2 linked regions of the Solwaraspora sp. WMMD1047 genome follow. The protein of the gene in region 1 interacts with the protein of each later gene in a pairwise test. Links are inferred from orthologs where the notes say so. Each region holds a gene or a part of one and is shown on either strand. Other genes may lie near its edges.

Region 1 (15,368 bases):
GCCGCGCTTGAAGGACCAGATCGTCGGGCCGAAGCCGACGAAGTAGCGGGTGACCTTCATCCCGAACCGCTTGGCGGTCAGCATGTGACCGGCCTCGTGCAGGCTCACCGAGATGAGGATCGCCAGGGCGAACGCGACCACCCCGAGCAGATAAAGCATCAAGCCCCTTCCACCGGCGCCGACTGCGACGCTCCGATGATCTCCCGCGCGTGCCCGCGTGCCCAGGATTCGGCCGCCAGCACATCTTCGACCGTACCCGGTTCGTCGAAGTCCGGCGCCGCCTCCAGGACCCGCTCCAGCGTGTCGACGATGCCGAGGAACGGTAGCCGACCCGCCACGAAGGCGGCCACGCACTCCTCGTTGGCCGCGTTGTAGATCGCCGGCCGGCAGCGCCCGGCCGCCCCGGCCTGCTTGGCCAGCCGGACCGCGGGGAACGCCGCGTCGTCCAACGGCCGGAACTCCCAGTCGTGGCCGGCGGTCCAGTCCACCCCGGTCGCGGCCTGCGGCACCCGGTCCGGCCAGCCCAGTGCCAGGGCGATCGGCAGCCGCATGTCCGGCGGGCTGGCCTGGGCGATCGTCGACCCGTCCACGAACTCCACCATCGAGTGGATCACCGACTGTGGGTGGACCATCACCTCGATGTCGGGATACGGCACGGCGAACAACTCGTGCGCCTCGATCACTTCCAGTGCCTTGTTCACCAGGGTCGCCGAGTTGATCGTGACGACCGGGCCCATCTTCCAGGTCGGGTGGGCCAGGGCCTGCTCCGGTGTGACGGCGGTCAACTCCGCCCGCCGCCGGCCCCGGAACGGGCCACCGCTGGCGGTCAGCACCAGCCGCCGCACCTCCGGCCGGGAGCCGGCCCGCAGGCACTGGGCCAGCGCCGAGTGTTCGGAGTCCACCGGCACGATCTGCCCCGGCCGCGTCATCGCGGCCTTGACCAGGGGGCCGCCGGCCACCAGCGACTCCTTGTTGGCCAGGGCGAGGGTACGTCCGGCGCGCAGCGCCGCCAGCGTCGGCGGCAGCCCGAGCGAGCCGACCACCCCGTTGAGTACGACGTCGCACGGCCATTCGGCCAGCTCGGCCATTGCCGTCGGCCCGGCGAGGATCTTGGGAATCCGGAACCCGCCGGTCGGGTACCCCCGCTTCGCCGCCTCCGCGTAGAAGGCGAGCTGCAGGTCCTGCGCGGCCGACGCCTTCGCGACCCCGACCGCCTCCACCCCCAGCTCAAGCGCCTGCCCGGCCAGCTCGGCCACGTTGCCGCCGCCGGCGCCGAGCGCCACCACCCGGAACCGGTCCGGGTTGCGGCGGACGATGTCGATGGCCTGGGTGCCGATGGAGCCGGTGGAGCCGAGCAGCACGATGTCCCGGGGAGCGCTCACCCGGCCATTCTCCCCGACCCGTCCGGCCGCCGCCGCCGACCCCGGCTGCGGTCCGGTCGGCGGCGGTCGGCTCGGGGCTGGTGCCCATCGAGGCTAGTGCCCACCGGTCGGGTTCTCGTCGATGCGGTCCAGTGCGGCCTCGATCTCCGCGAGTTCCTTCCGCAGCCGGGAGACCACCTCCGCTGGCGCCTTCGCCAGGAACGCCTCGTCGGCCATCCTGGCGCGCAGCCGGTGCCGCTGTTTGCGGAGCCGGTGCCGTTCGGAGCGCCGGGTGTCGGCGGCCACCCCGGCCGCGTCGAACCGGACGGAGACCGGGCTGCCGGCGAGCGCCACCGCGCCCGGCGCCGGTTCCGGCACGAGTCGCACGCCGGCGAGCTCGGCCAGCAGCTCGGCCGGCTCGCCGGTCAGGAAGCCGCCGAGATGCAGGTCACCGCCGTCGCCGGGAGCGACGCCGAAGTCGGTGCGCAGGCGGCGCAGTTCCTTGAGCACCGACCGGACGGCCGCCACCTGCCGGCCGGCTTCCGGGTCCGGCCCGGCGCCGGACGGCACCGGCCAACTCGCGCCGGCGAGCAGCCCCGGCTCGTCCCCCAGCCGCTCCCACAGCTCCTCGGTGGCAAACGGCAGGAACGGATGCAGCAGCCGAAGTAGCCGGCCGACGACGTCCCGGGCGATCCGCGCCGACGCCGCCGGTACGGTGCCCGACGCCGACGGCAGCAGGTAGAACCCGTTCAGATCGTTGGAGACGAACTCGTCCAGTTGCCGGATGGCGAGGCGGAAGTCGTAGGCTTCCATCGCCCCGGTGACGGTCCGCGTCACCTCGTCGAGCCGGATCAGCATCCAGCGATCGACAAGCGACAATTCCCGCCGCTCGGGGCAGCGGCGCTCGAACACCGCCGCGCAGCGTTCGGTGAGGGTTTTCACCAGGCGATGGAAGCGGCGGATCCGCGCCTCGTCGAAGCGTACGTCCTGGCCGGTCAGCGCCACCTCGGCCGCCCATGCCCGCAGGGCGTCGGCACCGTACCGGCCGATTACGTATTCGGGCGCGACGGAATTCCCTTTGGCGGTACTCATCTTGACCCCGTCGACCGACTGGACGAGGCCGCTGATGACGATGTTCCGGAACGGCACCCGACCGGTCAGCTCCAACGACACCGCGACGGTACGCACCAGGGCCAGGCCGATCACCTCGCGGGAGAAGATCCACGCGTCGAGTGGGAAGAAGGCACGCAACTCCGGTGTCTCGTCCGGCCAGCCGAGCGTGGCGAACGGCCACAACGCGGAGGAGAACCAGGTGTCCAGCACGTCGGGGTCCTGGCCGAGCCGGTCGCTTCCGCACCGGGGGCAACGCTCCGGCTCGGCCACGGTGGCGAACACATGATCCTGGTCGCACGTGTAGACCGGGATGCGATGGCCCAGCCACAGTTGCCGACTGATACACCAGTCCCGCTGTTCGGTGAGCCAGTCGAGATAGCGCTGCTCGTGTCCGTCGGTGCGCCACCGGGGCAGCCCGTCCGCCGCCGCGGCCAACGCGGGCTTGCAGAGCTCCGCCATCCGGACGAACCACTGATCGATCGCGAACTGGTCCACTGTCTCGCCACACCGGTCGCACTCGCCGGCGGCCCTGGCCGGCACGGGGTGATCGCCGATCGCGCCCGCGTCGGTCAACCGCTTCGCCAGTTCCTCGGCCACCACCGTGACCGGCCGGCCGTGGAACGCCGGCAGGTCCGGGCAGTGCACCAGCCGGTCGGGCCTGACCACCGTCCGGACCTCGATCCGGCCGTCCCGGGCGAAGTCGAGGTGGTCGGCGTCGTGGGCGGGCACCAGCAGGACCGGTTCCGCGCCGGCCGGCGGATACGCCACCACCGGCACGGTGCGCCCGCTCACCGGCAGCTCGACCTGGCCGCCGACCAGCTCGGCGAACGCCGGGTGATCGGGGCCGACCCCCACCGCGGTAACCGCCAGCAGGTGTTCGGGGCGCCGAAGGATGGCGGTGGTGGGCACCGGCGGCCGGTCACCGGCCACCTCGAGGCGCAGCCGGAACCCGGTCGCCCGCGCCGGGCCCGGTGCGACCTCCATGTCCGAGAGCACCGCCCGGCAGGAGGGGCAGTAGTTGATCACACGCGGGGCGCGGAAGATGAAGCCCTTCTCCCAGAGCTGGACGAACGCCCGGCGCACCGCCGCCTGGTAGGCGGCGTCCATCGTGAACCGCTGGCGGGTCAGGTCGACGGAGGCCCCGATGGCGACCGCCTGGTCGAGAATCCGGCCGGCCATGCTGTCGAACCACTGCTCACTGACGACCCGGAATGCCGCACGGCCGATCTGCTCGCGCGAGCGGCCCTGGCGCTGCAGGTCCTGCTCGATCGCCCGTTGGGTGCTGATCGCGGCGTGGTCGGTGCCCGGCAGCCACAGGACCTCGTAACCCGCCATCCGGCGATAGCGCGCGAGTACGTCCTGTACGGAGATCTGCAGGGCGTGGCCCAGGTGCAGGACGGCGTTCAGGCTCGGTGGCGGCAGCACCATGGCGAACCGGGGACGTTCGCTGTGCGGGTCGGCGGTGAACAGGCCCGCTGTCTGCCATTCCCGCGCCCAGCGGGCCTCGGCGGCGGACGGGTCCCGGCGTCGACGGTCGCCGACTGGCCCCGCGTTGGTCATCTGGGATACCTCTGTGGTCGGTCGGCGTCCGGCCGCAGACCCTACGCGAGGGCCGAGTCGCCGGGCAAGGCGGCGAGCACGCCGCCGAGTGGGCGGTTTGTCGCAATAGTCGCGATCGGCCGGGCCGCTCCACCGGCGCCGCCGAGGCCGGGGCCGCGTCCCATCCCCGCGCGGTCACACGGGTATCCTGAACGGCGGCCCGCAAGATCGCTGCGGGATCCGCACATTGTCAAACAGCGGCCGATGAGGCGAAACATGGACAAGCAGGAAACGTACCGCCCGCATGCGCTGACCGAGAAGTGGATGCGCATCTGGCAGGAGCGTCAAACGTACGAGGCGCGCGGCCTGACCGAGGAGATCGACTCCGAGCAGCCGCGCACCTATGTCGTCTCCATGTTTCCCTATCCCTCCGGCGACCTGCACATGGGTCACGGCGAGGTGTATCCGATCTCGGACGCCATCGCGCGTTTCGCGCGAATGCGCGGCGACAATGTGCTGAATCCGATCGGCTGGGACTCGTTCGGCCTGCCCGCCGAGAACGCCGCCCTCAAGCGCGATCTCGATCCGCGCGACTGGACGTACGCGAACATCGCGACCCAGGCCGAGTCGTTCCGGCGGCTGGGGATCTCCTTCGACTGGCGCACCCGCCTGCACACCTCGGACCCCGAGTACTACCGGTGGAACCAGTGGATCTTCCTGCGGTTCCTGGAGAAGGGGCTCGCCTACCGCAAGGCCGCACCGGTCAACTGGTGCCCGAAGGACCAGACGGTCCTCGCCAACGAGCAGGTGCTGCAGGGTCGCTGCGAGCGGTGCGGCACCGAGGTGGTGCGACGCAACCTGACCCAGTGGTTCTTCCGGGTCACCGCCTACGCGCAGCGCCTGCTCGACGACATGGACAAGCTCGAGGGCAACTGGCCGGACGACGTTCTCGCGATGCAGCGCAACTGGATCGGCCGCTCCACCGGGGCGTACGTCGACTTCTCCGTCGAGGGCCTCGACGAGGCGGTCCGGGTCTTCACCACCCGACCGGACACCCTCTTCGGAGCGACGTTCTTCGTGGTGGCGGCGGACGCGGCGCTGGCGGAGCGGCTGGTCACCGACGAGCACCGGGCCAGCTTCGAGGAGTACCGCAGCGCGGTGGCGGCTACCTCCGAGATCGACCGACTGTCGACGGAGCGGCCGAAGACCGGGGTCTTCCTGGGCCGCCACGTCATCAACCCGGTCAACGGCGAGCGGCTGCCGGTGTACGCGGCCGACTACGTCCTGGCCGAGTACGGCACCGGCGCGATCATGGCCGTGCCGGCGCACGACCAACGCGATCTGGACTTCGCCAAGGCACACGACCTGCCGATCCGTGCCGTGGTCGACACCGGCGAGGACGACCCGGCGAAGACCGGGGTGGCGACCAGCGGCGACGGCGTGCTCATGGCGTCCGGCCGTTACAGCGGACTGGCCAAAGCCGAGGCGATCCAGGCCATCACCGCCGATCTGTCCGCCGACGGCAAGGGCGAGGAGGCGGTCACCTTCCGGCTCCGCGACTGGCTGCTCTCCCGCCAGCGGTATTGGGGCACCCCCATCCCCGTCGTGCACTGCCCGTCCTGCGGCGAGGTGCCGGTGCCCGACGAGGAGCTGCCGGTGCTGCTCCCGGAGTCGGGCTACACACTGCGGCCGACGAACGGGGAGCCTCCGCTGGCCACCGCCACCGAGTGGCTGAACGTGCCGTGCCCGCGCTGCGGCGGTGACGCCCAGCGGGACACCGACACCATGGACACCTTCGTCGACTCGTCCTGGTACTTCCTGCGCTACCCCAACCCGCACTACGCCGACGGCCCGTTCGACCCGGCCGGGATCGCGCGCTGGCTTCCGGTGGACGAGTACATCGGCGGCAAGGAACACGCGACGGGCCACCTCATGTACGCCCGCTTCTTCACCAAGGCGCTGCACGACATGGGCCACCTGCCGTTCACGGAGCCCTTCCGCCGGCTCACCAATCAGGGCCAGGTGCTGATGGGTGGCCGGTCCATGAGCAAGACCCTGGGCAACCTGGTGAACCTGCAGGAACAGCTCGCCCTGTACGGCCCCGACGCGGTGCGTACCACAATGATCTTCGCCGGGCCGCCGGAGGACGACATCGACTGGGCGGACGTGTCGCCCTCGGGCTCGATGAAGTGGCTGGCCCGGGTCGCCCGGCTGGCCGGCGACGTCGATCCAGGCACCATCGGCGCGGACGTCGCCAAGGGCGACCCGGCACTGCGCAAGCAGGTGCACCGCCTGGTCGACGAGACCACCAAGCTCATGACGGAGAAGCGGCTGAACGTCGCGGTGGCCCGCATGATGGAGTTGACGTCGCTGCTGCGCAAGGCGATCGACTCGGGGGCCGGCGCGGCCGACCCGGCGGTCCGGGAGGGCGCCGAGGCGCTGGTCCGCATCGTCTCGGTGATCGCGCCCTTCACCGCCGAGGAGGGTTGGCAACTGCTCGGCCACCCCGCCTCGGTGTCCGAGTCCGGCTGGCCGACGGTTGACCCGGATCTGCTGGTGGAAGAGACCGTGACCTGCATCGTCCAGGTGGCGGGCAAGTTGCGGGACCGGTTCGACGTGGCGGTGGACGCCACCGAGGAGACGCTCCGCGAACTCGCCCTCGCCTCACCGGCGGTCGAGCGGGCGTTGAACGGCGCCGGGATTCGCAAGATCATTGTGCGGGCTCCCCGGCTCGTCAACATCGTGCCCGACAAGGACTGAGGACACCGGCGGTTGACCGAGGCTCGCTGATGAGGCTGCGCCGGGAGACGATCGGCCGGACGGCGGGTTCCCGTTGGCAACCCGCCACGGCGGTCGAGGCGTACACGCTCGCCACCGACGACGGATTCGGCATCACCGTCTGGACGTACGGAGCAACGCTCGTCGAGGTTCTCGTGCCCGACCGCGCCGGGGTGCCGGGGAACGTCGTCCTGCGCCTCGGGGAGCTGGCACAGTACGAGGACCGCGCGCTGAACGCCTACCTCGGCTGCACCATGGGCAGATACTGCCGGTGCGTCGCCGACGGGCGACTCACGCTCGACGGGGTCACCCACCAGTTGGACCGCAACGACGGCCGGCATCATCTGCACGGCGGCCCCGACGGTTTCGACCGCCGGGTCTGGACGGCCGAAGCCGGCCGCGACGGCGACGACCTGGTCGTCCGGATGCGGCTGATCAGCCCGGACGGCGACCAGGGCTACCCCGGCGAGCTCACCGGCTGGACGGTCTACCGGCTGAGCCCCGAGCGCCGGTTGACGATCGACTTCGGGGCAACCACCACGGCCAGCACCGTCGTCGGCTTCACCAACCACGCGTTCTGGAACCTCGCCGCGGGCGGCACCATCGACCGGCAGGTGCTGCGGCTCAACTCGTCCCGGTCGGTCATGTTCGACGACGAGGCCATCCCGGTGGCCGGCCCACCACGGGACATCACCGGCTCGCCGCTCGACTTCCGCCGGCCACGGCCGATCGCCGGCCAGCGGATCGACAACTTCTTCGTGCTCGACGGCCCGGACTGGGCCGCTGAGCTGGCCGACGAGGCGAGCGGACGGTCGATGCGGGTGTTCACGGATCAGTCCGGCCTGGGGGTGTATTCGGCCGACGGCTATCCCGGGCGCCGGCGGGCCGGGTTGTGTCTGCAGACCAGCGCCTGGCCGGACGCACCGAACCGGCCGGACTTCCCGTCCGCCCGCCTCGACCCGGGTGGGACCTACCGGCACCGGGTCGGCTACGAGTTCCGCACCGCCGGCTGAGCCCGCAGGGCGGGGACGACCTCGGTGGCGAAGACCTCCAACGTCTCCAGGTCCAGCGGGGGGCGCAGGGCGAGGAGGAAGTCGGTGACGCCGAGCGCCCGGTAGCGTCCGAGCACGTCGAGCAGGTGCGCAGGGCTGTCCGCGTCAAGCTGCTCGGCCAGGTCAGGGTGCTCCGGGCCGAGAGCCGCGCGGTAGGCGTCCCGACGCGTCCGGGTCCGCGACGGTGCCGACGAGAGCACCGTGCGGAACGTCATCGAGCGACGGATCGCGGCCGGATCACGCTCCCGCGCGACGCACCAACGGTCAAGCACGTCGCGCTTGCGAGCATAGACCGGTTCCGGGAGCACGATGGTGTTCCAGGTGTCCGCCCACCGGGCCACCGCGCGCAGCCCCCGGCGCTCGCCGGTGGCGCCGATGGTCAGGGGCACGGGCCGCGCCGGCCGGGGGCTCACGTGCGCGTCCCGCAGCCGGTAATAGCGTCCGGAAAAGGAGAACGACGGCTCACGCAGCAGGCCGGTCACCACCGCGCAGTACTCGTCGAGAATGTCGTGCCGCTCACCGGCGGGCGGCCGGTCGATGCCGAACTGCTGGTAGCCGCGGTCCCCGCCGCCGGCACCGAGGCCCAGCTCGGCGCGTCCGTTCGAGATCTGGTCGATGGTGGCGATGGAGTACGCGAGCAGCGCGGGGTGCCGCCAGGCCGGCGCCGCCACCATGAGGGCGCACCGGACCCGGCGCGTGTGGGCGGCCAGCGCGGCCAGCGTGGTCAGGCCGTCCAGGCAGGGGTCGTCCACGTCGCCCAGGACCGGCCGGTAGTGGTCGAAGAGCGACACCCAGTCCAAGCCCGCGTCCTCGACGGTCTCCCAGAGGGACTGGATCGCGCCGAACGTGGCGTACTGTTGTCCGGAATGGACGCCCACTCGGACCGGATAGGCGCTCACGATCGATGTCCTCCCCCAACGGATGCCACCGGGACGGTACCGGACCCGCCCGCCGCGAGGCCGGCCGGTGTGCCGGCGCGAGCGGCTCCTAGACTCCGCCCATGGGCCAGTGGTACCAGGCGTCCGACCCGACCCGCGTGCACCGGCTGCTGGAGGCGTCCGACCGCGCGAGCGCCGGCGACTCGACGGACCCGCCGAAACGGTCGATGCGCAGCACCGAGCGGGCCGTCGCGGCCGGCTGGGTCTGGGTCCTCCGGGAGGACGACCAGGACGTCGCCATGATCACCGTGTCGACCGAGTGGAGCGGTGACGCCGCCCTGCTCGCGCACTTTCCCGCCACCGACTCCCCCCGCTACATGCGCCGGCTCGCCGTCGCGCCGGACCGGCACGGCACGGGCAGCCTGCTCTCCATGCGCACCATCAGGAAGGCGCTCGAGATCGCGCAGTCCGACGGCGGCACCGCTATGCGCTGCGAGACGAATCCGCGCGACGAGGGTGCGGTGCGGGTTCTCCACGCGCTCGGCTTCCACCGCTACGGACCCGAGATCGGGCGGCCGCCGACCAGCGCGATCCTGCTCAGCCGAGCCCTGTAACCCCCGAGCCGCACCGCCGCGCCCCGGCCGGTGCGGGTGCACTCAGGACCCGTCGATGACGGCGCGGAGTTCGTCGCGGCGCAGCTTTCCGGTGCTGGTGCGCGGCACGGCGTCCACCGTGACGATCCGGCGGGGCATCATCCGCTCCGGCCACCCGGCCCGCAGCTGGGCGGCGACCGCCTCGGCACCGCCGTCGCCCCGGAACACCACCCCGGCGACCAGCCGTTCGCCGTCCCGGGCGTCCGGAACGATGACACAGCCCGCGTCGGCCACCTCCGGCATGGTCCGGAGGATGTGTTCCACCTCTTCACAGGAGACCTGCTCGCCGCGCACCTTCGCCACGTTCTTGAGCCGCCCGGTCAGATACAGCAGCGCCCCGACGCCGGGCTCGTCCCGCAGGTAGCCCAGATCCCCGGTCCGGAAGACACCGTCGCGAAGCACGGCCGCCGTCGCTTCCGGGCTGTCGAGGTACCCCGACATCAGGGCCGGGCCGGAGATCCGCACCTCGCCCACCTGCCCTGGCGCGACGGGCGATCCGTCCGGGTCACAGACCGTCAGCGTGACGTCGGGGATGGCGAGGCCGACACTGGGGACCGGCAGGTCGAGCATCAGGGCGCGGTACCGCCCCGGCTCCAGCCCGACCGGCATGGTGGTGCTGAAGTTGACCGTCTCGCTCAGCCCGTACGCCTGCACCACCCGCAGGTCCAGCCGGTCGAACAGGCCCTCGGCGGTGGCCCGGGACAGCGGCGCCGCCGCCGACAGGGCGTAGCGCACCGATGCCGGCAGCGCACCGCCACGCCAGATCGTGAGCAGCGCGTCGAGGACGCTCGGCACCGCGCTGATGATGGTCGGCTCCACCCGGGCGATCCACCGCGGCAGGTCGAGCAGGGACGACGGCGGGACGAGCACCGAGTGCCCACCCGACACCAGCGGGCTGATCAGGCAGGTGTTGACGGCGTTCGAGTGGTGCAGCGGGAGCGGCGTCAGGATCCTGGTGCCGGAATCGAGTCCGTGGTGCGACCGGAACGAGTGGGCGTTCGCGAGCACCGCCGAGTGGGACAGCGCCACCGCCTTCGGGATGCCCGTCGAACCGGACGTGTTGAAGACCAGCGCCGTCTGCCCGGCGGAGACCGCCGCGGGTGGGCCGCTCACCACCGCCGGCCCGTCGGGCGACACCTCGCCCTCGATCAGCACGGCGCCGTACCTCGCGGCGATCTCGGTGCGCTGCCGCGGCGACCAGGCCGGGTCGAGCATAAGCACCCCGGCGCCGGCCAGGATGCCTCCCCACATCGTCAGCACGCTGGCCAGACCGCTGGTGGGGACGATGGCGACCAGTCCCCCCGGCCGCACCCCGTGGGCGTGCGCGAGCCGGGCGGCCAGGTCCAGGCCCGCCAGCCACGCCTGCCCGAAGGTCAGGGTCGCCAGCTCACCGTCCGCGTCGACCGTGCTGACGTACGGCGCCGCCGGTGTCGCCGCCGCCCGCGCCGCGAACGCCGAGCCGAGATTTCGCGGCCGCCCGGGCGCCGCCGGCCCGGTCAAGGAAGGCGCCTCTGCACCAGCTGGACGATGGTCCCGAGGGTGTTGAAGTTCGTACCGCTGATGTCGGCCTCGCCGAACCGGATGCCGAACCCCTGCTCGATCCGGGCGATCGCCTCCACCTTGGTGAGTGAGTCGAAGCCGAGGTCGGTGAGGGGCTCGTCGCGGTCGGGTACCTCGCGGCCCTGGGAGACCTCGGACAGGATCGCGCGAACCTGCGACTCGACCGCTTCATCCGCCACTGTGCTCGTTCCTCCCCCGAGGCGACCGGTACCCCGGCAGATTAGCAAGACCCGGCCGCCGGCTCCGGCCGTCACCGGGCCGCGAACGGTCGCACGCCGCGATGCCGCGCCAGGGCGTACCCCAGATCGACGCCGAACCCGAGGTGCCACAGCGGCCACCACGGTTCCGGCACGCCGGCCGCGCCGGCCGAGGTCAGCGTCACGACCGTGCGTCCACCCCCCGCTCGCGCCCGGGCCACCAGGTCGGCGCCCGCCTCGGCGGCGCCGGCGGGGAGGTCCAGCACGATCAGCGGGCTGCCCGGCGGCTCGGCGAAGCGCGCGACATGCCACCACTCCTCCAGGTCCTCGGCCCGCGCCGGAATCCCCGCGGTCTCGACCACCTTCGCCGCCGCGTACCGGGCGGATCCGAGATGCGCGCCCAGCGCCGCGAACACCGGGACGCCCGACCCCCGCCGGTCGAGGATGCCGGGCAGCAGCTCCCGCACCAGCTCGTCGTGCGCCCCGTAGGACCGCTCGACAGTGGCGGCGAGCGCGGCCCCGCCGTCCGCCGCCAGGCCCGGCACCAGCGCCATCAGGGTCAGCAGGCTGGCCTGGTAGGTCCGGACACCGGGGCAGGGTGCCAGCCCGGCCAGCCGCCACCCGACGGTGTGTTCGGCGGCCCGCGCCAACGGACTCGCCGGGTCACCCGTCACCGCCACGACCGGCAGCCCGAGCCGGCGCAGCCGCTGCGCGACGGCGACCGCCGCCGCGTTCCCCCCGGACGCCGAGACGACCACCGCGAGCCGGACGTCCGCGAACTCGGCCGACCGGCGGCTGAGCACCGCGGTCGGGGTCTCGGTCCGCACCAGCACCCCGGCGTCGGCGAGCGCGATCGACGCCGCGTGCCCGGCGGCCCACGAGTCGCCGCTGCCCACCACGAGCACGCTGCGGGGCGGCGGACCGGCCAGCACGGCGCCCCACCCCGGCGTCGTCTGCGCCAGCACGGTCCGCACGTCGTCGGCGAGCAGGTGACGTTGCCGGGCAACCTCCGCCAGGTCGTACTCAGCCATGGCGCAGACTCCGCGGCAGACTCCGCGCACGATCGACGAAGCTCCTGACCCGCTCCGCGCTCATCTCGCCGTACCAGGAACGGTCCGTGAAGGCCCGGGACACGAAGGCACGATCGACGAGCGGTAGCAGGCGGGGCGCATTCTCGTCGGTGCAGTGGCCGGCCAGCACGACCGGAATGTCCGGGGCCCGCTCCCGGACGAGCTCCAGCGTCGCCCGGGTCCGGTCGGTGTCGGGCACGCCGACGCAGACCGCATCGGCACCGGCCACGATGGCCCGCCGCGCCACCTCGTCGGTGCCGGCGGTCGACCCGTACCAGCTGAAGTGGACCGTCTCGACGTCGGCCAGGATCTCGACGTCCCAGGCGTCGAGTCGCTTGCGGTTGGTCATGATCGCGTACGCGTCCGGCTGCACCCAGCCCTGCGCGGACGCGGTGACCCCGACCAGCGCGCTCGCCCGGATGAACCTGGCGCCCGCGATCTTGGCGACCGCGAGCGAGGCCGAGACGGCGTTCCGCATGATCTGCACACCGACGCTGAAGGTGTCCGGTACCCGCTCCACGACCGATCCGGTCAGCAGCGCCATGGCGGCCACCCGCGCCTCGTCCGCCGAGTCGGCGGCGGGGTGGACGCCGTCGGAGGTCTGCAGGAGCACGCCGTCGGCGCCTCCGGCGACCAGCGCCGCCACCGAGCGGAACGCCTGCTCGGTGAGCTGCCGGACGGAGTCTCCCTTGTGGAACGGCGTGCCGGGCAGCGGTGGAAGGTGGACCAGACCGTAGAGCACCAGGTCGTCCTGTCGCTTGCCGCTCACTACCTACCCCCGCCTCGCGGCCGGCTGCGCGGTCTCCGACAGACCGCTTGACACCCCCACGGCATCAGGCATACTACCGACGCTGACGGCAGACAGTGATCGGGGGAAGTCTGTGCTGTTCGCCTTTACTGTGGATGATCATGTCCTGGATCCGGTCCGCGATCCGGTTCTGCGCCCGTCCGGGCGGCTGGCCGCACCGGCCCTCGCGCCCCATCACGCCACCTCGATCGACGCGGCGGAGACCGCGCTGCGACACCAGCTTCGGCAGTACGGCCTGGGCCTGGTCCGGTTCGAGCAGGCCCTCGATCCCGCCGACTTCGTGGACCTGGGCAGGCGTCTCGGCGAGCTCATGGTCGAGAACGACCCCGCCGTCCAGCCGTTCGTCGAGGACGGTGTCGTGCTCCACCTGCGTCAGGAGACCCTCTCCGGCCGCGTCGAGCACGCGCCGTTCGAGCCTCGTGAGCTGCTGCTGCACACCGAGGGGAGCCGGCGACCGGCCGGGCGGCAGCCCCGGTTCATCGCGCTGTACTGCGTCGACCCCGGAGACGATCCGGGCTCCCAGACCGTGCTGGTGCCCTTCTCCGCCGTCCTGGGTCGGCTCGCCGACCAGACCCTGGCGGTGCTTCGCGAGACCCGCGAGGCGCGGGTCGACGGAACCCCCACCATTCTGGTGCCCTGGCAGGAGACCGAGCGGTTCTCGTTCCGGGACCTCGGCGACGAGGCGTACCTGTGGGAGTCGCCCTTCCCCCAGGAGCGCACCGAGCGCGCCCTGCTCGACCTGCTGACGGCCTGCTACGACTCCGGGCAGTCGTACGGCTCGCACTGGTCCGAACGCGATCTCATGGTGATCGACAACACCCGCTGGTTCCACGGCCGCACCTGGTCGCGTGCGCCCGGTGGGGCGGCGGCCAGACCCCGCCACCTGATGCGGCTGCGCATCCAGGATCCCCGCCCGTGAGCCGCCCGGCCCTCTTCCCCGACTGCGACTACCCGCCCATCACCGATCTCGACGCCGCCGCCCGGGCCGCCGCCGCGCGCAAGCGGCTGATGAGCCGGCGGAGCACCCGCCTCGATCCGACTCCGGACGCCAGCCTCCTCGAGGTCTACGAACGCGCCGCCGACCCGACCGACAGTCGCGAACTGCTGCGCCTGTATCTGGGCCGGGTCGAGGAGCAGGTCGGCCCGGTGGCGGGCGTGCCCGTCCGGCAGGACCTGATCGACGCGTGGCGCAGCAGTCGCCGGCGAAGGTCTGTCACCCCGGCCGAGGTGCTGGCCACCCGGGCCACCGTCGGACTGGTCAAGGAGCTGTTCAACAGCTACTTCCGCGACGACCTCTACGGACGGCTGCGTAGCGACTCGACGGTCGTCCTCTCCAGCGGCTCCGTCGACGAGGAGCTCTTCGGCCTGCCGGACGCGCTGCGTGACTGCATCCGCTTCGCCCTGGACCGCGACTGGTACGGCTACAGCGACTCGCGCGGCAGAGACGCCTCGCGCGAGGCGATCGCGCGTTACGAAACCTCCCGCATCGACGGGGTGGAGTACACCCTCGACAATGTCTGCATCGGGCTGGGCGGCACGGTCCTGATCGGGGCGGTCGCCGACTTCCTGATCGCCGGCTCCGCCGCGCGGTCGCCGGTGCTCTGCGCGATCCCGAACTATCCGCCGCTGGTGCAGGCCATCGCCCGCCGCTCGGAGGTGCGCCTGGTCCCGGTCCCGGTCACCGGGACGGGGGTGGACCTGCAGCCGCTCATCGACGCACTGCGACCGGACACCCCCCTGGTGATGCTGCAGACGGCGATGAACCCGACCGGGGCGGGGGTCGCGGACCGGGACCTGGCCCGGCTCCTCGACGCCGCGGGTCCCGACACGATGGTGATCCTGGACGAGTGCCACGAGTGGCTGCGCCAGGACCCGGGGACCGAGCCCCGCGCCTCGGCGGTCCGTGGCGATCCCCGCGTGGTCCGGATCAGTAGCCTGGCCAAGACCTGGTCGGCGCCGGGTCTCAAGGTCGGCTGGCTGGTGGCCAGCCGGGACTTCGTCGACAACTTCTACGAGTACAGCTCGACCACGTTCGGCGGCCCCTCCTCCTTCTTCTACACGATGATCGAGGTCCTGGCCCGGATGGAGAACTGGATGGGCGCCGGGATCGAGCAGGTCGGTCCGGGCCAGCTGGCCGAGTTCGAGACCTCCTACGGCCTGTCGGTGGGCTCCCTCCAGCGCGCCTTCCGCCGCTACGTCGACCAGCGCCGGTCCCGGGCGGCCCACCTGCGGGACCTGCGCTGCGCGAGCGTGGGCATGCTCTGGGAGCGGGGGGTCGACGCCCTCGATCCGGTCTACTCGATAAACCTGGCGGTCAACCTGGGGTCGCCTTCGGACTACACCACGTTCCGGCGGCTCC
Region 2 (15,292 bases), 230 kb from region 1 along the record:
AGCTGTGTCAGGCGCCGTTCCCGGCCATTGTCGCCGTTCGTCAGCGCCTGTTCGACGAGTGTTCGCAGATAACGCACGAACTGGGCAAGCCGTTGCGGGAAGATGCCATTCTCGGGCTCCTCGAAACAGATCAGCCCGGCACCGCGCGGGTCATACAGCGCGGTGAGCAGCGCAATCGCCCGCAGGGTGCCGTCGGAGGCCACCCGCGCGGAGAAGGGCGCCTCGTCGCGGGTCACCACCTCGACCTGCCGCTGGCGGCGAGCGTCGTCCTCGGCCAGGCGCACCTTGACAACGCCGGGGATGACGGCAGCCACGTCGGCGGAGAGATCGTTGAGCACGCCATCGGGCCGGTCCTCGGTGGCTGTCTCGTTGGCGAGAAAACGCAACGCGTTGGCCAGGTGGGCGCCGTTGGGGGCCAGCCTGTCCGGATCGTCGTACGCGTCGGGCGTCCGTAGCGCGCTCGGGTCCAGATGCAGCAACCGCCAGGACTGCAACTCCCGCTTCAACGCGTAGAGCAGCGGAAACTCGGTGGCCGTCGTCAGGCTGGACAACACCGTCGCGGTCGCGGCGGTAGCCGGCAGCTTCCGTTTCCGCCCTTGGTTGCCCTGCTGCCGGATGCTGAAGACCGCTCGGCCCTGCTCGTCTTCCTCGGTCTCCAGCAACTCCGCGGCGGCGCTGCTGTAGACAACAACCGATGCCCGCCGGCCCTGCGGGACGTACGTCTTCAACCACTCGTCATCCGCTCGGCGGATTCGCCGCGCCGACTCTCGCACGACGTATGGCCGCAGACCGCCCCCGCCGCCTGAGGGCCGCATCTCGATCGTGAGGTCGTACCGCAGGCGGGAGTGGCTCACCTCGGCGGTGTCGCCGAACGCGTCGGTCACCGAACGGTTCAGCAGCACCTCCACGGCGAAGGTCATCCGCTCGACGCGACTGCCGTCGGTGTGTTGGTGGAACAGGTCGACGGTCTCGCCCCGCATCTGATGTGCGGCCTCCAGCACCGGGTCACCCGCGAGCCCGGCCAGGAACTGGATCGCGTCGAACAGGTTCGACTTCCCCGCCGCGTTCCGCCCGATGATCACGAGAAACGGCGGCACGTCCAACTCGAAGTTCCGGAAGGACTTGAAGCCGTCGATCTCGATGCGGGTGAGCATCCGCGTCTCAGAGCTCCGGTGGGGTGAGGGTGCCAACCGCCGATTCCAGGGCGGCCGCGACGCGGTACATCCGGTCGTCGGCCATCGTCGGGGCCATCACCTGCAAGCCGACCGGCAGCCCCTCGGACAGCCCGCACGGCACCGAGATGCCCGGGCCGCCGTACAGGTTCGACGGGATGGTGTAGAGGTCGGCCAGATACATCTGGTACGGGTCGGCGGTGCGCGCCCCGAACGGGAACGCCACGAACGGCGTGGTCGGCGAGATCAGCACGTCGACCTGCTCGAACGCGGCGGTGAAGTCGCGGGTGATCAGGGTACGCACCTTCTGCGCCTGGCCGTAGTAGGCGTCGTAGTAGCCGGACGAGAGCGCGTAGGTGCCGAGGATGATGCGCCGCTTCACCTCCGGGCCGAAGCCCTGGTCGCGGGTCAGCGACATCACCTCCTCCAGCGACCTGGAGCCGTCGTCGCCAGCCCGCAGCCCGAACCGGACGCCGTCGAAGCGGGCCAGGTTGGACGAGCACTCGCTCGGCGCGATCAGGTAGTACGCCGGCAGCGCGTACTGGAAGTGCGGGCAGGAGACCTCGACCACCTCGGCGCCGAGCTTGGTCAGCGCGTCCACGGCGTCCCGGAAGGCGGCCATCACGCCCGGCTCGGCGCCCTCGCCGGAGAACTCCCGGACCAGGCCCAGCCTGACGCCGGTCAGGTCCCCCTCGGCGCCGGCCCGGGCGGCGGCCACCACGTCCGGCACCGGCTGCGGGATGGAGGTCGAGTCGCGCGGGTCGTGCCCGCCGATCACCGCGTGCAGCAGCGCCGCGTCCAGCACCGTGCGGGCGCACGGGCCGGGGGTGTCCAGTGAGGACGAGAAGGCGACCAGGCCGTACCGGGAGGTGCCGCCGTAAGTGGGCTTGGCGCCGACGGTGCCGGTGACCGCGCCGGGCTGCCGGATCGAGCCGCCGGTGTCGGTGCCGATCGCCAGCGGCGCCTCGTACGCGGCCAGCGACGCCGCGCTGCCGCCGCCGGAGCCGCCCGGGATCCGGCCGGTGTCCCACGGGTTGCGGGTCGGCCCGTAGGCGGAGTATTCGGTGGAGGAGCCCATCGCGAACTCGTCCATGTTGGTCTTGCCGAGCATCACGGTGCCGGCGTCGGCCAGCCGCCGCACGATCGTCGCGTCGTACGGCGGGCGCCACCCTTCGAGGATCTTCGATCCGCAGGTGGTCGGCACCCCGACGGTGGTCAGCACGTCCTTCACCGCGACCGGCACCCCGGCCAGCGGCCCGAGCTGCTCGCCGGCCGCCCGCCGGGCGTCCACTGCGCGGGCCGCCGCAAGGGCGCCGTCGGTGTCGACGTGCAGGAAGGCGTGCACCCGGTCGTCCACGGCCGCGATCCGGTCGAGGTGCGCCTGGGCGACCTCGACGGCCGACGTCTCGCCGGCCGCCACGGCGGCCGCGATCTCGGCGGCGGTCATCCTGGTCAGGTCACTCGCGCTCATCGGCTCAGGCCTCCTCGTCCAGGATCCGCGGTACGCGGAACCGCTGGTCCTCGACGTCCGGGGCGCCGGCGAGCGCCTCCGCCGGGGTCAGCCCGGGCACCACCACGTCGTCGCGCAGCACATTTGTCAGCGGCACCGAGTGTGAGGTGGGCGGGATGTCGGCGGCGGTGACCTCGCCGACCCGCGCGACCGCCTGCAGGATGACGTCGAGCTGACCGGCGAAGGTGGCCAGCTCCTCCTCGGTGACGGCGAGCCGCGACAGTCGCGCCAGGTGCGCGACCTCATCGCGGGAGATGGCGGCCATCGGTGCCCCCTTCGTGCCTAGCGTGCGTTGATCCGGCGAGCCGGTCCGACCCTGGGCGAGTCTATTTGTGAGCCGATTCCCGGCGTCCCCCGCCTCCCCCGGTCACGGCGTACCGACGGTGCCGGTCGACCCGATGGTTCCGGGCGGCCCGGCCGGGCCGGACGCCCCACTGGTCCCGACCGGGCCAGGCGGCCCGGCCGCGCCAGGCGGGTCGGTGGGCAGGTCCGGCGGGTCGGCGGGCTGGTCCGGAGGGCTCGCCGGAACCGGCAGGTCGGCGGGGTGGACGGGTTCGCCCGGTGGCCGGCCGCGGCGGTGCCGGCCGGACGGCTCCCGGGCGGCGCCGGGCCGCAACGGCCGGTACCGGGCCAGCCAGGCGGTCAGGTCCTCGGCCGGCATCGGTCGGGCGTAGAACCAGCCCTGCGCGAACTGGCAGCCGGCGGTGTGCAGCAGCCGCCAGGTGCGCTCGTCCTCCACCCCCTCGGCGACCACCCGCAGCCCGAGCGCGCCGCCCAGCTCGATCACCGACCGGACGATCGCCTCGTCGTCGGGGTCGTCGGCCATTCCGAGCACAAAGGAGCGGTCGACCTTCACCTCGGCCAACGGCAGTCGGCGCAGGTGCTGCATGGACGAGTAGCCGGTGCCGAAGTCGTCGAGGGAGATCCGGACCCCGAGCCGGTCCAGCCGGGACAGGGTGGCCAGCACCCGCCGCGGGTCGGCCATCAGCGCCCCCTCGGTGATCTCCAGCTGCAGCCGGTCCGCGGGCAGCCCGTAGCCGGTGAGCCGCTGCTCGATCTGGTCGACGAGCTCGCCGTGTTGCAGGTCGCGGACGCTGACGTTCACCGAGGCCCGCAGCCGCAGCCCGGCGGCGGACCACTTGGCGAGCTGTTCGAGCACGTCGTCGAGGACCCAGCGGGTGAGCAGCCGCATCACCGAGGACTGCTCGGCGACCCGGATGAACTCCTCCGGGTCGACCATCCCGCGCCGAGGGTGCCGCCACCGCAGGAGCGCCTCGACCCCGACCACCGTGCCGGTGTCGATGGCGATCTGCGGCTGGTAGTACACGCTGATCTCGCCCGCGTCGGCATCGGCGCGCGGGCCGGCGGGATCAGCCGGGTCGGCGGGATCGGCGTATCGGCGCAGCAGGACCCGGCGCAGGTCGGCCAGGAGGCTCAGCCGCTCCGGCGAGTTGCGGTCGGAGTCGGGCGCGTAGAGGGCGACCGTGTCGCCCCGGCTCTTCGCGTCGTACATGGCCACGTCGGCGTGCCGCATCAACATGGAGAAGTCCATCCCGTGCTCGGGGTAGAGCGCGATGCCGATCGAGCCGCCGACGTCCAGCGCCAGTCCGTCGATGGGCACCGGTTCGGCCAGCGCGGCGGCGACCCGGTCGGCCACCGCCCGGGCGTCCCGCACGTCGCGCAGCCGGGTGGCCAGGATCGCGAACTCGTCGCCGCCGAGCCGGGCGACCAGGTCGGCCGGGCGCACCGCCGCGCCGATCCGGTTGCCCACCTCGATCAGCAGCCGGTCCCCGACCTGGTGGCCGAGCGCGTCGTTGACGTGCTTGAACCGGTCGAGGTCGATCAGCAGCAGCGCCAGGAACCGACCGTGCACCCCCTTGGCGGCCTGCTCGGCGTGGAACGGCAGTTCGCGGACCACCGCCGCGACCAGGGCCTTGCGGTTGGCCAGCCCGGTGAGCGGGTCGACCCGGGCCAGCCGTTCCCGCTCCACCGACAGCCAGGCCATCCGGTACACCGCGAAGACCGGCACCACCACCAGCGGCAGGACCGCGGCGCTGACCCGGGAGGCGATCACCAGCAGCGGCGCGAGCAGCAGCAGGGCGGCGGCGAAGAGCAGTTCGGACGACGGGATCCGCCGGACGGCCGACCACCACCGGCCACCGCAGCGGGCCCGGTCGGCCGCGGTGTGCAGGCCGTACCGGACGGTGATCCAGGTCGCGGCGGCGACCGCCGGCACGGCCGCGCCGGCCCAGCCGGCGGGGCTCTCCCGGGGCAGCTCCGCGCCGCCGAACAGGTCCGCCACCCCGAACCCGCCGAGGACGCCGGCGGCGCCGGGCAGGTCACCGGTGGCCAGGGCGGTGACCGCACCGGCGGCGGCCAGCGCGCAGGCGTGCTGGGCGAGGTCGTAGCCGATCCGCCACCAGCGGTGTCGCCGCCAACCGCCGGCGACCAGCACCGCCACCGCCTGCGCGGCCAGCGCCGGGGCGAGGCCCCAGGCCAGCAGGATCGCGAAGGTGGCGCAGATCGAGGGGTGCACGGCCGGGCCGGGCCGGCCGGCGGGCGCCGGGAACGGCCGGGCGTCGGTGGCGACGGCGAGCGCCGCCAACACCCAGAACGCGGCCGGCAACCGGGGCAGCTCGCCGGGGAGGGTGAGCAGCGGCTCCACACAGAGCGCGGCGGCCGCGAGCACGACCGTCCAGAGCAGGCCGAAGTACGCGGGCGCCCGAGAGGGAGGTACGGAGTTGCGCAGCGCCGCGACCTCCATGCGGCCTCCCGGTGCGTCGGGTCGGGGCGGGACCGAGCGTCACGCCGAAGTAACCCATCAAACGCCCTGTGCCGGACGGTGGGTGCGATGACAGCCGCGAATCGGATGAGTCGTGATTAAGTTGAAATACGCGGCATCTGACGCCAACCTCGCCGCCACTCACTGTCCGCTAAGGAGTAATCACTCTTCGCTATCGGCTACGGTGGCCCGGGCTGCCTCTGGACCATCCGCCAGCAGCACCTCGAAGCCCGCCTCGTCGAGCACCGGCACCTTCAGGGTGGCGGCCTTCTCCGCCTTCGAGCCGGGGTTCTCGCCGACCACCACGAAATGCGTCTTCTTCGACACCGAACCGCTGACCTTGCCGCCCAGTTCCTGAATGGCCTCGGCCGCCCGGTCCCGGGAGAAGTTCGCCAGGGTGCCGGTCACCACCACCGTGATCCCCGCCAGCGGTCGCGGGCCGGTGTCGGTGCGCTGCTCGGCCATCCGCACCCCGGCCTCGGTCCACTTGCGCACCACCTCCCGGTGCCAGTCGACCGCGAACCACTCCCGCAGACTGGCCGCGATCGTCGGCCCCACCCCGTCGACGGACGCCAACTCCTCCTCGGTCGCCGCCTCGATCGCGGTGACCGAGCCGAACTCCCGGGCCAACGCCTGGGCGGCGGTCGGCCCGACATGCCGGATGGAGAGTGCGACAAGCACCCGCCACAGCGGCCGCTCGCGGGCCTCGACGAGGTTGTCCAGCAGCTTCACCGCGTTGCTGCCGAGCGTGCCGTCCTTGTTGACGAAGAACGGCACCTCGGCGAGGCGCTCGGCGTCGAGAAAGAACAGGTCACCCTCGTCGCCGATGGCCTGCGAGTCCAGCAGCGCGCCGGCGGCCTTGAAGCCCAGCACCTCGATGTCGAACGCACCCCGGCCGGCCAGGTGGAACACCCGCTCCCGGAGCTGGGCCGGGCAGGTCCGCGCGTTCGGGCAGCGGATGTCGACATCGCCCTCCTTGGCCGGCGCCAGCGCGGTCCCGCAGGCCGGACAGTGGGTCGGCATCTGGAACTCGGACGCGTCCGCCGGCCGCAGGTCGATCACCGGGCCGAGCACCTCGGGGATGACGTCGCCGGCCTTGCGCACCACCACCGTGTCCCCGATCAGCACCCCCTTGCGGGCCACCTCGCGGGCGTTGTGCAGGGTGGCCAGGGCGACCGTCGAGCCGGCCACCCGCACCGGCTCCAGCACCGCGAACGGCGTGACCCGGCCGGTGCGCCCGACGTTGACCTCGATGCCGAGCAGCTTGGTGGTCACCTCCTCGGGCGGGTACTTGACGGCGATCGCCCACCGGGGCGCCCGGCTGGTCGAGCCGAGCCGCCCCTGCAGCGCCACCGGGTCGACCTTCACCACCACCCCGTCGATCTCGTGCTCGACGTCGTGCCGGTGCGCCGCGTAGTAGTCGATGTACTCCTGGATCCCGGCCAGGTCCGACACCACCCGCCAGCGGTCGCTGACCGGCAACCCCCAGGCCCGCAGCGCCGCGTACGCCTCGGACTGGGTCGCGGGCTGGAAACCCTGCCGCGCGCCGATGCCGTGCACCACCAGCCGCAACGGGCGGGAGGCGGTGATCCGCGGGTCCTTCTGGCGCAGGCTGCCGGCGGCGGCGTTGCGCGGGTTGGCGAACGGCGCCTTGCCCTGCTCGACCAGGCTGGCGTTGAGGTCGGCGAAGCCGGCCACCGGGAAGTAGATCTCGCCCCGGACCTCCAGCAGCTCCGGCGGCTCGGGGGCGTCGGCCGCCCCGGCCAGCCGGTCCGGCACGTCCCGGATGCTGCGGACGTTAGGCGTCACGTCCTCCCCGGTGCGCCCGTCGCCCCGGGTCGCGGCGCGGACCAGTCGGCCGCCCCGGTAGGTCAGGTTGATCGCCAGGCCGTCCACCTTCGGCTCGCAGAGGTAGGTCACCGCCGTGCCGGCGTCCCGCTCCACCCGCTCCGCCCAGGCCACCAGCTCGTCGGTGTCGAAGGCGTTGTCCAGCGACATCATCCGCTCGGCGTGCTCCACCGGCGTGAACAGCGTGGAGAAGGTGCCGCCGACCCGCTGGGTCGGCGAGTCCGGGGTACGCAGGGCGGGGAACTGCTCCTCCAGCCCGGTCAACTCACGGAGCATGCCGTCGAACTCGGCGTCGGAGACGATCGGCGAGTCGAGCACGTAGTAGCGGTACTGGTGATCGGTGATCTCCGTGCTCAGGGTGGCGTGCCGGTCCCGCGCCTGCGGCGTCGGCTCCGCCCCGGCAGCGGCCTCCTGCGCCGCGCTGACCTGCTGCGGGATGGCTTCTTCGGACACCTCGACCTCCGTGATCACGTGACTTACGCACCGTACCGGCCGGGCCGGCTGCCGGTCAGTCCCAACCCGCGCCGAGGGTGGCGAGCTGGTCGGCGTACTCGATCCGGTCGGCCCAGGCCGGCGGCCAGGCCGTCATGCCGTCCGCCGCGCCGAGGATCGCCCCGGTCAGGCAGGCGATCGAGTCCGAGTCGCCGCAGGTGGTGGCCGCCCGGCGCAGCGCCGAGACCGGGTCGTCGCGGTGCCGCAGCGCGCAGAGCAGCGCGGTGGCCAGCGACTCCTCCGCGATCCAGCCCTCACCGGTGGCCAGGCACGGGTCGGTGCCGTCGTCCGGCCGGGCCAGCGCGGCGTCGAGCCGGTCCAGCACGGCCAGGCACTCGTCCCAGCCCCGGGCGATGAACCCGGCGGCGTCGTCGACGCCCGGCCGCTGCCACAGGTCACCGAGCCATTCCTCGCGGTAGACCGTGCGCTGCTGCCGGGCGCGGTCGCGCAGCAACCCGGGGAGCGCCGGCAACCCGGCTCCGTCGCGCGCGCACCGCACCGCGTACGCGGTCAGCTCGCTCGCCGCGAGCGCGGTCGGATGGCCGTGGGTCATCCCGGCCTGCAGCTGCGCCACCCCGGCCAGGGTGTCCAGGTCGTAGCCGGGCACCAGGCCGACCGGGGTGACCCGCATGTTGGCCCCGCAGCCCTTCGAGCCGGCCATCGTCGCCTCCTGCCAGCGCACCCCGTTGGCCAACCCTTCGCAGGCCCGCAGGCAGGTCATCCCCGGCGCGCGGTTGTTCTCCGGGCTGGCCGCCCAGGCCACGAACCGGGCCCGCAGCAGCGGCTCCAGCACCTGCGGGGTGGCCGCCGCGGCCTCGCGCAGCGCCCAACCCACCGCCAGACCCATCTGGGTGTCGTCGGTGACCAGCGCCGGATCACCGGTCAGCTCCGCCGGCCCGCCCGGCCCGAACCGCCGCTCGATCTCCGGCACCGACAGGAACTCGGTCTCCTTGCCGAGGGCGTCGCCATAGGCCAGGCCGAACAGCGACCCGGACGCGGCACCGCCACGAGCCGGGTCGGCACCACCCGCGGCCCGGTCAGCACCACGCCGGGCCGGGCCGGCACGGTCGGCACGCCTCGGTGCCTCGGCCGGCCGGGCTTCCGCCACCGTCAGCTCTCCCAGACCAGGCAGAACGGGTGGCCGGTCGGGTCGGCGTAGACCCGGAAGTCGTCCCCCTCGCCGGGCAGCCGGGTCGCCCCGAGCGCCAGCACCTTCGTCTCGGCGGCGTCCACGTCGTCGACCAGCACGTCGAGATGGAACTGCTGCGGGCGCTGCGGGTCCGGCCACTGCGGCTCGCGCAGGTTTGTCGCCTTCTGGAACGCGAACCGGTTCCGCCCGCCGTCGCCCTCGATGGTCGCCCAGCCCTCGTCGTCGCGGACCACCGGCAGGCCGAGCAGCTCGCTGTAGAACCGGGCCAGCGCCCGCGGCTCGGGACAGTCGATGACCACGCTGTGCAATTTTCCGATCATGCCGCCATTCTGCCCGGCGGGTCCGACAGAACCGGCTCAACCGTCCTCGTGCAGCCGACGGGCGGCGTCCCGGCAGGCGGTCAGGACGGCCCGGGCGTAGTCGGGGGTGGCGCCGGCCAGACCGCACGCGGGGGTGAGCACCACCTGCTCGGCCAGCCGGGCGCGCGGGAAGCCGAGCCGGTCCCACAGAACGCGTACCCGATCGGCGACCGCGACCGACCACGGCCCGGCGCCGCCGGGCGGAGCCTGGCCGGTCGACGGGGCCGCGCCGGCCAGCAGCCCCAGCCCCGCGTCGATCGCCTCGCCGAGCGGGTCGAGCCGCTCCACCAGGTCCAGATCGAGCGCCACCGCGACCGCGCCGGCCGAGCGGATCAGCTCCAGCGGCACGTCCGGTGCGCAGCAGTGCACCACCACCGGCACCCCGACCGCCTCCACGACCGCCCGCAACAGGCTCCGCGCGTCCGGCGCCGGCACCGGCCGGTACGCGCCCAACCCGCTGTCGGTGGGAATCCGCCCGGCCAGCACCGCCGGCAACGACGGCTCGTCGAGCTGCAGCAGCACCGTCGCCGCCGGCAGCCGGCGGCGGACCTCGGCGACGTGCCCGCGCAGCCCTTCGGCGAGCGAACCGGTCAGATCCCGCAGCGCGCCCTGATCGCGCAGCAGCCGGCCACCGCCGGGCAGGTCCAGGCCGGCGGCGAGGGTGAACGGGCCGGCCGCCTGGATCTTGAAGGTGCCGGCGTAGCCGTCGGCCTGCTCGGTCATCTGGTCCAGGTCACGGTCCAGCAGGTCGCGGGTGCGGCGCAGGTCCCGACCGGGGCGCGCCACCACCCGCCAGCGGGCCGCGTACAACTCGACCGGCAGCTCCACCAGCAGCCCGGCGCCCCGGCCCAGCAGGTCCGCACCCGGTCCCCGGGCGGGCAGCTCCGGCAGGTGCGGCAGCGCCGGCAGCTCGCCCAGCACGATCCGCTGGGCCTCCGCCACGTCGACGCCGGGCAGCGACCCGATTCCGGTCGCCGCTCCGGCCGGCCAGGGAAACGCCCGCTCGGTCACCCGCAGAGGTTAACCGTTGCCCAGCCGGCGCAGCCGGCCACCGGGACGACTCAGCCGCAGCCGGTACGACTCAGCGGGCGCAGCCGGCCGCCATGGTGACTCAACCGGACGGGGCAGGCTCGGGTCAGGTGATGGTGGCGGAGCCGAGGACGACGTCGCCGGCCGGATCGGTGCGGTAGGCCACGATCGCCTGTCCGGCGGCCACTCCCCGCATCGGCCGGTGCAGGTCGGCCCGGAGCCCGTCGCCGGTCACCCGCACGGTGGCCGGCACCACCTCGCCGTGCGCCCGCAGCTGCACCTGGCAGTCCAGCGGCCCGGCCGGCAGCGGTCCGGAACTCCAGACCGGCCGGCGGGCCGAGACCGTGTCGACCGCCAGCGCCTCGGCCGGGCCGACGGTCACCGTGTTGGTCTTCGGGGTGATCGACAACACGTACCGCGGCCGGCCGTCCGGGGCCGGCACCCCCAGCGCGAGCCCCTTGCGCTGACCGACCGTGTACGCGTACGCGCCGTCGTGCCGGCCGACCACCGCCCCGGTGCGGGCGTCGACCACGTCGCCGGGGGTCTCCCCCAGCCGGTCGGCAAGGAACCTGCGGGTGTCGCCGTCGGCGATGAAGCAGATGTCGTGCGAGTCGGGCTTCTCCGCCACCGCCAGCCCACGGCGGGCCGCCTCCGCCCGCACCTGCGCCTTGGTCGAGTCGCCCAGCGGGAAGACCGACCGGTCGAGCTGCTCGCGGGTCAGCACCGCCAGCACGTACGACTGGTCCTTGGCCACGTCCACGCTGCGCCGCAGCAGGCCGTCCGCGCCGAGCCGGGCGTGGTGACCGGTCACCACCGCGTCGAAGCCGAGCGCCACCGCGCGGTCCAGCACCGCCGCGAACTTGATCTTCTCGTTGCAGCGCAGGCACGGATTGGGGGTACGGCCGGCCGCGTACTCGGCCACGAAGTCGTCGACCACGTCCTCGTGGAACCGGTCGGCCAGGTCCCAGACGTAGAACGGGATACCGATCACATCGGCGGCCCGACGGGCGTCCCGGGAATCCTCCAGGGTGCAGCAGCCGCGCGCCCCGGAGCGGTAGGTCTGCGGATTGCGGGCCAACGCCAGGTGTACGCCGGTCACGTCGTACCCGGCCTCGACGGCGCGCGCGGCGGCGACCGCCGAGTCGACCCCGCCGGACATGGCCGCCAACACCCTCACCGGGACATCCCCTTCACACGTCGAGGGTAGCCGCGCCGGGCGGCAGCGGACCGGGTGCGTCCGGTCAGCCCCGGGCGGATCGGATCGCGCCGGCCCGGCGGGCCCGTTCGACGGCCCCCGGCAGCGCCGCGACCAGCGCGTCCACGTCGGCCGCGGTGGAGCTGTGGCCGAGGGAGAAACGCAGCGACGAGCGGGCCCGGTCGTCGTCGGCGCCCATCGCCAACAGCACATGCGACGGCTGGGCGACCCCGGCCGAGCAGGCCGACCCGGTGGAGCAGGCGATCCCCTGCGCGTCCAGCAGCAGCAGCAGGGCGTCGCCCTCGCAGCCGGGGAAGGAGAAGTGGGCGTTGCCGGGCAGCCGGTCGTCCGGGTCGCCGTTGTAGACCACCTCGGGCACCGCCCGACGGACCCGGTCCACCAGGTCGTCGCGGAGCGCCGCGATCCGGGTCGCGTACTCCTGCTGGGCCTTGACGGCGGTCTCCACGGCGACCGCGAAGGCGACGATGCCGGCGGTGTCCAACGTGCCGGACCGCACGTCGCGCTCCTGGCCGCCGCCGTGCAGCAGCGGCGCGCAGGCCACCTCCCGGGCCAGCAGCAGGGCACCGACGCCGGCCGGTCCGCCGAGTTTGTGGCCGGTCACGGTCAACGCCGCGGCCCCGCTGGCGGCGAAGTCGACCGGCACCTGGCCGACCGCCTGGATGGCGTCGGTGTGCAGCGGTACGCCGTACCCGGCGGCCACCGCGGCCAGCTCCGCGACCGGCTGGATCGTGCCGACCTCGTTGTTGGCCCACATCGCGGTCACCACGGCCACCTCGTCGCCGTGGTCGGCCAGCTCGGAGCGGAGCGCGTCGGCGACCAGCCGGCCGGAGCCGTCGACCGGCAACCAGCTCACCTCGACGCCCTCCTGCCGGGCCAGCCACTCCACCGAGTCGAGCACCGCGTGGTGTTCCACCGCGCTGGCCACCACCCGGCGCCGGACCGGCTCGGCGGCCCGGCGCGCCCACAGGATGCCCTTGACCGCCAGGTTGTCGCTCTCGGTCCCGCCGCCGGTGAAGACCACCTCGGACGGCCGGGCACCGAGCGCGGCGGCGATCCGTTCCCGGGACTCCTCGACCCGCCGGCGGGCCTGCCGGCCGGCGGCGTGCAACGAGGAGGCGTTGCCGACCTCGCGGGCGGTGGCGACGTACGCCTCCAGCGCCTCGTCGAGCATCGGCGTGGTCGCCGCGTGATCCAGGTATGCCATCGCCGTCAAGCCTATCCGCCGGCAAACCGGGCCAGCGGCGGACGCCGCCGCGCTGGCCCGGTCACCGAACCGGCCCAGGCCGGGGGCCGTCGTCACACCGGTACGGCGGTGACGACGATGTTGTCGCGGTAGCGGCGGGTCTCGGCGTCGAACGGACCGCCGCAGGTGATCAAGGTCAGCCGCACCTCGCCGTCGCGGGCGAAGTACCGCTCCAGCGGGATCTTCGTCTTGGCGTACTCCTCCCGGGCCACCACCCGGAACTCGCGCGGGGTGCCGTCGGCGCCGGTGACCGTGAGGCGGTCCCCGTCGGCCAGGTCCCGGAGCCGGAAGAAGGCCCCCCGGCCCTGGCCGGCGCCGTCGACGTGGCCGGCGATCACCACCGAACCGGCGGTGGTCTCCAGGCCCGGCCCGTAGCGGTACCAGCCCACCTGGTCCACGCTGGGCGGCACGTCGAACTCGCCGGTCGCCTCGGTCACCCCGACCGGGTTCACCGACGCGGTCACGTCAAGGTCCGGTATCCGCAGCTCGACCGGGGGCACCCGGTCGTCGCCGGTCGGCAGCTCGCCCCGGGTGACCGGCACCGGGGAGACTCCGGTGCCGGCGCTCGGGCTGGGCTCGGCGAGCCGGCGGGCCTCGTCGGCGCCGACGTCGTCCGGGTTGTCACTGCCGCAGGCCACCAGTCCGGCGACCAGCAGCGCGGCGACGCCGGCGGCCACGGCCGCCAGCGCGCCACGATTGCGTACGGTCACCGGCGGGCCGCCACGGAACGGCTGCCCCGCAACCGGGCCGCGCCGCCGACGACCAGGATCAGGCCCGCGCCGACCAGCAGGTACCACCAGGTCGACAGGCCCTCGTCGGCCAGCCCACCGGTGCCGCTGGGCACCCCGTCCGGCGCCGAGTGCAGGCCGGTGATGGTCTGCGCCACCAGGTCCAGGGTGTCGCCCTCGGCGGAGCCGATGGCGTACACGATGGTCGCGGTGCCCTCCTGCAGGTTGAGGTCGGTCGGGCCGAGTACGACGGTGTCGGTGCCGGCCAGCACCACGTCCGCGGCGACGGTGCCGGCGTCGAGGTCGGCCTTCTCCTCGTTCGGGTTGGTGAGCCCGGAGAAGACCGGGCTGCCGCCGGCCCGCACGTCGACGGCCGGGGCGGCCGCGGTGTGCCGGACGATCAGCCGGGCCTGGCCCGCGGCGGTGTTCGACACGTCGTTGACGAACGGGGTGATCGCCGGTTCCCCGCTGGCGTTGAGGTGGGCCGCGATGCTGATGTTCGCCCCGCCCGGCACCTGGGCGTCCTCGGCGGTCAGGATGGCGCTCTCGATCGGCTCACCGGGGCGGGTGAGCGCCAGGTCGTAGGCGCCCTCCTCCAGGTCGAGCGGCCCGGCGACGTCGCCGGGCTGGAAGTTCTCCAGCGTCCGCTCCCCGTTGACGTAGACGTCCACCGGCTGGCCGGGGATGCCGTGCACGACGGAGACCTTGGACGAGGCCGCGAAGGCGGGGGTCACGGTCATGGCGCTGAGGCCGGCGAAGGCGACCGCCGCCGCCGCGCCTCCCGCGGCGACCCGCTGCAGGTACCTGACTCGCATCTCTTCCTCCCAGTGGAATGGCTGACTGCAACCGCACGGCCCGTGGTGAGAGCCGGCTTGCAAGAGGGGTACGACCTCGACCCGCCGGCCGGATGCAGGTCGGCCACGTCGAGTTGGGTTGCCCACCTCGCGCATCCGGATCGGCGCCCGGCGGCGTAGATCAGGGCAGAAGGGCGGATCGGTGCCGGCGGTGCAGCCGCGGGCCGCGGCGGATTCGGGCGGGGCAGCGGGCGTGACCAGAAGTAGGTGGCGATGGCGGTGGGGGTTACAGTCGGGCATGTCACATGGACGGCGGCGCGCCCGGTGACCGAGGCACGGCATCCACCCGGCCAACTCTCCGACGAGGAACTGGCCAAGCGGTTCGGCGTGGGCGACGAGTCGGCGCTGCGGGATGCCTATGACCGGTACGGCCGGGCCGTCTTCCACCTGGCCGGCAGCACGCTGGCCAACCGGGCGGACGCCGAGGACGTGACCCAGGCCACCTTCGTGGCGGCCTGGCTGGGCCGGGAGACCTTCGACCCGGCGCGGGGCTCGCTGCTCGGCTGGTTGCTCGGCATCGCCCGGCGCAAGGTGGTCGACCGGCTGCGGGTGGTCGCCCGCCAGGACCGGGTGCTCGATTCGGTACGCCAGGAGCCGGAGCCGGCACCGGCGGCGGATCCGGACGCGGTGATCGACCGGCTGGTGATCGCCGACGAGCTGGCCCAGCTCCCCGACGACCAGCGGCGGATGCTGGAACTGGCGTTCTTCGACGATCTGACCCATCAACAGATCGCGGCCGTGACCGGGGTGCCGTTGGGCACGGTGAAGAGTCACATCCGGCGCGGGATGGCGAACCTGAAACGCAGATGGGAGGTGGACGGTGCCGCACCTGGACGACGATCGGCTGGTCTTCCTGGCACTCGGTGAGGCCGCGGCGGAGCCGGCGGAGACCCACCACCTCGACTCCTG

The links.
Region 2: the proteins of leuS (region 1) and ligA interact in binary tests that used the Escherichia coli proteins (3 or more experiments, as listed by UniProt). The link is inferred for Solwaraspora sp. WMMD1047 from one-to-one orthologs.

Annotation. Positions count from the first base shown.
Region 1 is NZ_JARUBL010000001.1:2,113,233-2,128,600, reverse strand. The notes cover bases 3,987-7,031. They hold leuS (leucine--tRNA ligase), read left to right. Parts: upstream 3,987-4,289; coding sequence 4,290-6,773; downstream 6,774-7,031. Other genes in these bases: O7627_RS09815 (aldose epimerase family protein), read left to right, coding at 6,803-7,031; O7627_RS09825 (class I tRNA ligase family protein), read right to left, coding at 3,987-4,034. Outside these bases: O7627_RS09835 (M50 family metallopeptidase), read right to left, coding at 1-159; dxr (1-deoxy-D-xylulose-5-phosphate reductoisomerase), read right to left, coding at 159-1,382; more of O7627_RS09825, read right to left, coding at 1,476-3,986; more of O7627_RS09815, read left to right, coding at 7,032-7,804; O7627_RS09810 (LLM class flavin-dependent oxidoreductase), read right to left, coding at 7,780-8,742; O7627_RS09805 (GNAT family N-acetyltransferase), read left to right, coding at 8,844-9,335; O7627_RS09800 (class I adenylate-forming enzyme family protein), read right to left, coding at 9,378-10,874; O7627_RS09795 (acyl carrier protein), read right to left, coding at 10,871-11,113; O7627_RS09790 (SIS domain-containing protein), read right to left, coding at 11,185-12,162; O7627_RS09785 (BtpA/SgcQ family protein), read right to left, coding at 12,155-12,970; O7627_RS09780 (TauD/TfdA family dioxygenase), read left to right, coding at 13,101-13,928; O7627_RS09775 (pyridoxal phosphate-dependent aminotransferase), read left to right, coding at 13,925-15,368.
Region 2 is NZ_JARUBL010000001.1:1,888,749-1,904,040, reverse strand. The notes cover bases 5,197-8,165. They hold ligA (NAD-dependent DNA ligase LigA), read right to left. Parts: upstream 7,766-8,165; coding sequence 5,627-7,765; downstream 5,197-5,626. Other genes in these bases: O7627_RS08750 (ADP-ribosylglycohydrolase family protein), read right to left, coding at 7,821-8,165; O7627_RS08760 (EAL domain-containing protein), read right to left, coding at 5,197-5,446. In the rest of the region: O7627_RS08775 (AAA family ATPase), read right to left, coding at 1-1,154; Asp-tRNA(Asn)/Glu-tRNA(Gln) amidotransferase subunit GatA, read right to left, coding at 1,162-2,643; Asp-tRNA(Asn)/Glu-tRNA(Gln) amidotransferase subunit GatC, read right to left, coding at 2,648-2,947; more of O7627_RS08760, read right to left, coding at 3,050-5,196; more of O7627_RS08750, read right to left, coding at 8,166-8,789; O7627_RS08745 (VOC family protein), read right to left, coding at 8,915-9,274; O7627_RS08740 (methionine synthase), read right to left, coding at 9,311-10,324; tRNA 2-thiouridine(34) synthase MnmA, read right to left, coding at 10,449-11,519; O7627_RS08730 (cysteine desulfurase family protein), read right to left, coding at 11,584-12,762; O7627_RS08725 (class F sortase), read right to left, coding at 12,855-13,511; O7627_RS08720 (DUF4397 domain-containing protein), read right to left, coding at 13,508-14,344; O7627_RS08715 (sigma-70 family RNA polymerase sigma factor), read left to right, coding at 14,648-15,250; O7627_RS08710 (anti-sigma factor), read left to right, coding at 15,204-15,292. UniProt on the Escherichia coli protein: DNA ligase that catalyzes the formation of phosphodiester linkages between 5'-phosphoryl and 3'-hydroxyl groups in double-stranded DNA using NAD as a coenzyme and as the energy source for the reaction.